2 linked regions of the Amycolatopsis sp. NBC_01480 genome follow. The protein of the gene in region 1 interacts with the protein of each later gene in a pairwise test. Links are inferred from orthologs where the notes say so. Each region holds a gene or a part of one and is shown in the gene's direction. Other genes may lie near its edges. The genes, in order: OG371_RS12905 and dnaE.

Evidence for each region.
Region 2: the proteins of OG371_RS12905 (region 1) and dnaE interact in binary tests that used the Escherichia coli proteins (3 or more experiments, as listed by UniProt). The link is inferred for Amycolatopsis sp. NBC_01480 from one-to-one orthologs.

Annotation. Positions count from the first base shown.
Region 1 is NZ_CP109442.1:2,716,662-2,719,958, reverse strand. The notes cover bases 26-3,016. They hold OG371_RS12905 (DNA polymerase III subunit gamma and tau), read left to right. Parts: upstream 26-430; coding sequence 431-2,602; downstream 2,603-3,016. Other genes in these bases: OG371_RS12900 (N-acetylmuramoyl-L-alanine amidase), read right to left, coding at 2,652-3,016. Outside these bases: more of OG371_RS12900, read right to left, coding at 3,017-3,297. UniProt on the Escherichia coli protein: Part of the beta sliding clamp loading complex, which hydrolyzes ATP to load the beta clamp onto primed DNA to form the DNA replication pre-initiation complex.
Region 2 is NZ_CP109442.1:1,025,094-1,029,487, forward strand. The notes cover bases 188-4,275. They hold dnaE (DNA polymerase III subunit alpha), read left to right. Parts: upstream 188-544; coding sequence 545-4,075; downstream 4,076-4,275. Other genes in these bases: OG371_RS04810 (GNAT family N-acetyltransferase), read right to left, coding at 4,081-4,275. In the rest of the region: OG371_RS04800 (hypothetical protein), read right to left, coding at 1-168; more of OG371_RS04810, read right to left, coding at 4,276-4,394. UniProt on the Escherichia coli protein: DNA polymerase III is a complex, multichain enzyme responsible for most of the replicative synthesis in bacteria. This DNA polymerase also exhibits 3' to 5' exonuclease activity. The alpha chain is the DNA polymerase catalytic subunit.

The DNA of each region.
Region 1 (3,297 bases):
TCGAGGGGCAGTTGGTCGACTCGTCGGGGGTCGGTTGGCCGGGTCGGAGTCTGTCCGGGCTTCGGATCCGTCGGGGGCGTCGCAGTTAGGCCCGGCGCAGTCACCCCCGCCATGGACGTCCCCCGCCACACCTCGGGGGGCTGCCCCAGTCCCATTCTACCGGCGCCCCCCGACCGGATCAGGTGCGCGAAGAGGTTGTCCACAGGGCGGCGGGGTTGTGGACAAGTCCGGTGGAGGCGGGGGCGAAGTGGAGTCGTCGGCAGCCTGGCCGGCTGGATCGGTCAGGCGCGCAGGCCAGCCGGGCAGGCCAGCCGGGGGCAGGGTGTGGGCGACCGTTCCGACCACGCTGACCAGCCGCGTTTCGAGGGGCCGGCCGGGGCGGGGACCCGGCACCGGCGAGGTTGTCGGGGGGTGCCGGTAGTCTCGCTGCGTGGCTCTCGCGCTGTACCGAAAGTACCGTCCGGCGACCTTCGCCGAGGTTGTCGGCCAGGAGCATGTGACCGAACCGCTGCGGACCGCGCTGGCGGCGGGCCGCATCAACCACGCGTACCTGTTCTCGGGGCCGCGCGGCTGCGGCAAGACCTCCAGCGCGCGCATCATGGCGCGCTCGCTGAACTGCGTGGAGGGGCCGACCCCGGACCCGTGCGGCAAGTGCAACTCCTGCCGCGCGCTGGCGCCCGAAGGCCCGGGCAGCGTGGACGTCACGGAGCTGGACGCCGCGAGCCACGGTGGTGTCGACGACGCCCGCGAGCTGCGCGACAAAGCGTTCTACGCACCCGCCGAGTCCCGCTACCGCGTGTTCATCATCGACGAGGCGCACATGGTCACCACGCAGGGCTTCAACGCCCTGCTGAAGATCGTGGAAGAGCCGCCGGAACACCTGATCTTCATCTTCGCCACGACCGAGCCGGACAAGGTGCTCACCACCATCCGCTCGCGCACGCACCACTACCCGTTCCGGCTCATCCCGCCGGGTGCGATGCGTGCGCTGCTGGAGCGCAACGTCGCCGCCGAGGGCGCCCAGGTCGAGCCGGCCGTGTACCCGCTGGTGATCCGCGCGGGCGGCGGCTCGGCGCGTGACACGCAGTCGGTGCTCGACCAGCTGCTCGCCGGCGCCGGGCCCGAGGGCGTCACGTATCCGCGCGCGGTCTCGCTGCTGGGCGTCACCGACGTCGCGCTGATCGACGACATGGTCGACGCCCTCTCGGCCGAGGACGCCGCCACGGTGTTCGGCACGGTCGAGCGCCTCGCCGACGCCGGCCACGACCCGCGCCGCTTCGCCACCGACCTGCTCGACAGGCTGCGAGACCTCGTCATGCTGCGCTCCGTGCCCGAGGCGGGCGAACGCGGATTGGTTGCGGCGCCGGAAGAAGAACTGAACCGGATGAGCGCGCAGGCCGAGCGCATCGGCCTCGGCACGCTGTCCCGCTACGCCGACATCGTCCACAGTGGACTCTTGGAGATGCGCGGCGCGACGTCGCCCCGGCTCGTGCTGGAACTGCTGTGCGCGCGGATGCTGCTGCCCTCGGTCACGGACGGCGAAAAGGCGCTGCTGGCCCGCATCGAACGCCTGGAACGCCGCGCGACGGTCAGTGGCGGTGGTGGCGCCGCCGGTGTCGAGCCGCCCGTCAGCGGGGCGGCGGCGCCCGCGTACCAACGGCCTTCGCAACGTCCGGCTGGGGCGGATCGCTCGGAAGCCGCTCCGGCACGTCCGGAAGCCGCGCCCGCTGAGGCTGCTCCCGCTCGCGCCGAGGCTGCACCTGTTCGCCCTGACGCTGCACCGGTTCGTGCAGAGGCTGCGCCCGCTCGTCCTGACGTCGCCCCGGCCCGGTCGGAAACTGCGCCTGCCGCCGAGGCTGCGCCTGCCCGTCAGGAGGTAACCGCACCAGCACCTTCGGAGCCGGCGCCGACTGAACCGGCCGTTGAAGCGCCGCCTGCTTCCTCGGGAGGAATCGACGCCGCGGCGATCCGGAATGTGTGGCCACAGCTGTTGACGTCCCTGCGGAAGTTCGCCGGCGGACGCAGCCTCGAGGCCATGCTCACGCAGGCGACGGTCGTCGGGGTCGAGGGTTCGGCGGTGACGTTGACGCACAAGTCCGAGCCGCTCGCCCGCCGCCTCGGCGACCAGGACAACACGCGCAAGATCGCGGGCGCCCTGACCGACGTGCTGGGCGGCGAGTGGCAGGTCCGCTGCGTCCACGGCGCGGTGCCCGCCGCGGCCGCCCCCCACGCCGCGACGCCCGCCCAACCGGCCGCGACGGCCCCGGAACGCTCATTCACCCGACGTTCGGCCGCCGCCCCCGCCACTCCTGCTGCTGATGCTCCGGCCGCTCCGGCAGAACGTCCGGCCGTGGAACGTCCGCCCGCCGCGGAACCGACCCGCCCGACGCCCGCGCCCGAGCCCCCGTCCCGCCCGAAGGTGGCCACGAGCGAGCCGGACATCCCGCTCCCGCCCGAGCCGTCGGACGAGGACGACGACGACATCTACTCCGAGGACGCGAGCCCCGCCCCGCCTCCGCCGCCCATCCCAGCGGACCAGGACCCGGACGAGATCGCCCGCAAACTGCTCTCCGACCACCTCGGCGCCCGCCCCCTGGACTGAAAGCTCGTGAGTGTTCGTGACGGTTCTAACCGTCATGAACACTCACGAGTCACCCCAGATAAGCCTCGATACCAGCAGCGATCGCGGCGGCGTACTGGGCGCGACCAGGGGCCGAGGACATCTGCGCTGCCTCCGCGGCGTTGCGCATGTTGCCGCATTCCACGAGAACCGCCGGGCGGGTCGAGAGGTTGAGGCCGGCCAGGTCGGAGCGGGGGGACAGGCCTGCGGTGCCGATGTAGGTCGAGGTGGTGAAGCCGTCGGAGCGGAGGCCGTCGCGGAGGGCTCGGGCCAAGGTTGTCGACGGGGCGCCCTGGGCGGCGTTCAGCGGTGGTGACGAGTACGCCACGTGGAAGCCGTGCGCGCCTGCCGACGTCGATCCGTCCGCGTGGATGGAGACGACCGCGTCGGCGTTCGCGGCGTTGCCGATTTCGGCGCGGCGGTCGACGCACGGGCCGACGCCGGAATCGTCGGATCGGGTGTAGATGACCTTGATCCCTTTGGCGGACAAGGCTTTCCCGACCTGGTTGGCCACATCGAAGTTGAACGCGTGCTCGGTGTAACCGGCGTTCGTCGACGTGCCGGTGGTGTTGCACGGCTTCATCTCGCCGCGCCCGGCCGGGACGCTCTGGTTGATCTCCTTCGGGTGCGAGCCGTTCCCGCCGTTGTGCCCGGGGTCCAGCACCACGACCTTCCCC
Region 2 (4,394 bases), 1.7 Mb from region 1 along the record:
CAGGCCGTCGGTGGACGGCACGGGATGCCACAGCGGAGCCGCTTTCGGCGACCAGGGCGCGGCGTTGGCCGGAGACCCGAGTGCGACCGGCACGGCGACCGCGGCGACGGCCATCGTGCGGAGCGCGGTCCGGCGGGGGAACGCGCGGGAGAACGGGGAATCAGACATTTCGGTGTGTCCTTCCTGGCTGCGGTGCTCAGGGGGTACACATCGGCCGGCGGGTGGCACCGGCCTCGAACGGCCGGAACATCCGATGTCTTGCGCTACGACGGTAGGGGCGAGCGGCGGACCGTGTCAACGCGCCGGCCCGCTGACCGAGACCCGGCCGCGGGCCGGAAAGCGCGCCAGGAAGCCATTCTGAACAAGACGCCGGAGCGCTACCCAGGGCAGCGCCGGGTAACTTTGGGTGACAACCAGCGTGGTGTGAAGACAGCCGTCCGCGAGTCACTAACGTAGGGGTCCGCAGTGCCGGCGCCGCGAGTTCAGGGAGTAGTCAACCGTGTCCGATTCGTTCGTCCACCTGCATGTGCACACCGAATACTCCATGCTGGACGGCGCGGCCAAGGTCAAGCCCCTGCTCGCCGAGGCCGAGCGGCTGGAGATGCCGGCGATCGCGATGACCGACCACGGCACGATGTCCGCGGCGGCCGAGTTCTACCGGGTCGCGAAGAAGAGCCCGGTCAAGCCGATCATCGGGGTCGAGGCCTACCTGGCGCCGGAGAGCCGGTTCCACAAGAAGCCGGTGTTCTGGGGCCAGCGCAACCAGCGCGGGTCGGACGAGTTCGGTGAGGGCGGCGACGTCTCCGGTGCCGGCTCGTACACGCACATGACGATGTGGGCGCGCAATTCCCAGGGCTTGCGGAACCTGCTCCGGATGTCCTCGCTGGCGTCGTTCGAGGGCTACTACCGCAAGCCCCGGATGGACCGTGACCTGCTGGTCGAGCACCACGAGGGCATCATGGCCACCACCGGCTGCCCGTCCGGCGAGGTGCAGACGCGGCTGCGGCTGGGCCAGCGCGAGCAGGCGATCCAGGCCGCCTCGGACTACAAGGACCTGTTCGGCGCCGACAACTTCTTCCTCGAGCTGATGGACCACGGCCTGCCGATCGAGCGGTCGGTGCGCGACGGCCTGCTCGAGATCGGCCGGCTGCTGGATCTGAAGCCGGTGGCGACCAACGACTCGCACTACGTCACCCAGGACCAGGCCGAGGCGCACTCGGCGCTGCTGTGCGTGCAGGCGGGCAAGACCCTCAACGACCCCACCCGGTTCAAGTTCGACGGCGACGGCTACTACCTCAAGTCGGCCGAGGCGATGCGGGAGTACTGGGACAAGGAGGTCCCGGGCGCGGCGCAGAACACGCTGATGATCGCCGAGCGGGTCGAGTCCTACGCCGAGGTGTTCGACTTCAAAGATCGGATGCCCCGCTTCCCGGTGCCCGAGGGCAAGACCGAGGACGACCTGCTGCGCGACGAGGTGGAGAAGTTCGTCCCGAGCCGGTTCCCGGGCGGCCTGACCCAGGAGTACCAGGACCGGATCGACCGCGAGCTGGGCATCATGGCGAAGATGGGCTTCTCGGCCTACTTCCTCGTGGTCGGCGACCTGGTGCGGTGGGCGAAGAACGAGAAGATCCGGGTCGGCCCCGGCCGTGGCTCGGCCACCGGCTCGCTGGTCGCGTTCATCCTGCACATCACCGACCTGGACCCGATCGAGCACAGCCTGCTGTTCGAACGGTTCCTCAACCCCGAGCGCGTCAGCCCGCCCGACATCGACCTCGACTTCGACGACCGCCGCCGCGGCGAGGTCCTGCAGTACACGATCGAAAAGTGGGGCGCGGAGAACGTCGCCCAGGTGATCACCTTCGGCACGATCAAGACCAAGGCCGCGATCAAGGACTCGGCGCGGGTGCACTTCGGGCAGCCCGGCTTCTCCATCGCCGACCGGATCACCAAGGCCCTGCCCCCGCCCATCGCGGCGCAGGACATCCCGCTCTCGGGCATCTTCGACCCGCAGCACGAGCGGTACAAGGAAGCCACCGAAGTCCGCACGCTGACCGACACCGACCCCGAGGTCTCCCAGATCATGGGCACCGCGCGGGGCCTGGAAGGGCTGATCCGCAACGCCGGCGTGCACGCCTGCGCGGTCATCCTCTCGTCCGAGCCGCTGCTCGACGTGATCCCGCTGTGGCGGCGCGACGACGGCTCCACCATCACCGGCTTCGACTACCCCTCGTGTGAAGACATGGGGCTGCTGAAGATGGACTTCCTGGGCCTGTCGACCCTGACCATCATCGAGGACACCGTCCGCGCGGTGAAGGAGAACCACGGCCGGGACATCGACCTGGCCACCCTCGAGCTCGACGACAAGAAGACCTACGAGCTGCTGGCCCGCGGCGACACCCTCGGGGTGTTCCAGCTGGACGGCGCGGCCATGCGAAGCCTGCTGCGCGCGATGGCGCCCACGCACTTCGGTGACATCGCCGCGGTCCTCGCGCTGTACCGGCCAGGCCCGATGGCCGCGAACGCGCACACCGACTACGCCGAGCGCTCGAACGGACGGCAGCGGATCACCCCGATCCACCCCGAGCTGAAGGACGCGCTCGAGCCGATCCTCGGCGAGACCTACCACCTGCTGGTCTACCAAGAGCAGGTGATGGCGATCGCGCAGCAGCTCGCCGGCTACAGCCTCGGCGGCGCCGACCTGCTGCGCCGCGCGATGGGCAAGAAGAAGAAAGAGATCATCGAGAAGGAGTTCGAGCAGTTCCGCGCCGGCATGCTCGGCAAGGGCTTCTCCGAGCAGGCCTGCCAGACGCTCTGGGACGTCATGCTCCCGTTCGCCGGGTACGCGTTCAACAAGTCCCACACCGCCGGCTACGGGTTGGTGTCGTACTGGACCGCGTACCTCAAGGCCAACTACCCGGCCGAGTTCATGGCGGCCCAGCTGACCTCCAACGGTGACAACAAGGACAAGTCCGCGATCTACCTCGCGGAGTGCCGCCGGATGGGCATCAAGGTGCTCCCGCCGTGCGTCAACCAGTCGAACCTGCAGTTCCGCGCGATCGGCTCGGACATCCGCTTCGGCCTCGGCGCGGTCCGCAACGTCGGCGCGAACGTGGTCGACTCCATCGTCAAGACCCGCAAGGCCAAGGGCGAGTACACCTCGTTCAGCGACTTCCTGGACAAGTCGGAACTGGTGGCCTGCAACAAGCGGGTGCTGGAATCGCTGATCAAGGCCGGCGGCTTCGACTCCTTCGACACCACCCGGCTCTCGATGGTCAAGGTGCACGAGGACGCGGTCGAAGCGGTGGTGCCGCTCAAGCGCCAGGAAGCCATGGGGCAGTTCGACTTGTTCGGCTTCGGCGGCGAGGACGAGGGCGACGCGGAAGTCGCCGCCTCGTCGTCGCCGCTGGCCCACCTGAAGTTCGAGGACGAGGAGTACCCGCGCAAGCAGCTGCTCGCCTACGAGCGGGACATGCTCGGCCTGTACGTCTCGGCCCACCCGCTGGACGGCGCCGAGCGGATCCTGCGCCAGCACGCGCCGAAGCCGATCGCGCAGCTGATCGACGACGCGCCCAAGGAAGGCGAGGTCGTGCTGTCCGGCATGATCTCGGTGGTCGACCGCCGGGTGAACAAGAAGGGCGAGCCCTGGGCGATCGTCGCGGTCGAAGACCTCGACGCGTCCATGGAGGTGCTGTTCTTCGCCAAGTCCTACTCGATGTGGCAGGCCGAGCTGGTCCAGGACTCCGCCGTCGCGATCAAGGGCCGGGTGAACTGGCGCGACGACAAGATGTCGGTCTTCGGCGGCAACGTCATCACCCTGGACATCAGCGACGCCGAGCTGAACCCGTCCGACGGCCCGCCCCCGTTTGTCATCCGCGCGGACGCGGTCAAGCTCGACCGCGACGTCGTCGCCGAGCTGCGCGGCACCCTCACCGCCCACCGCGGTGACACGCCCGTCCACCTTGTCCTGGCGGGCAGCCGGGAAACCGTCTTCGTGCTGGACAACTACTCGGTGAACGCGACGGCCTCGCTGGCCGGCGAGCTGAAGGGGATCCGCGGCATCTCGATCGGCGCTTGAGCCGGTTACGAAGGGCTCCCCAGCCGTTTGACCAAGCGGAAACCGGCGTCGGCGAAGCCGGCGCGGGCGTAAAAACGCACCGCGCCGGCGTTGCGGTGATGGATGCCGGCGGCCAGGTACCGGATGCCCTGGCCGGTGGCCCATTGCTGCGCCGCGGCCAGTAGCGCCGCGCCCGCTCCGCCGCCGCGGGCGTCGCCCAGGACGACCGTGTGGATCTCCGCGGACGGCAACGGGCGCAGGATCTGGTGCTCCGGCGGGCTCGGGTGGCGCAGTACCTCGACCATGCCGAGGACCCGGCCGTCGGGGGTCTCGGCGACGA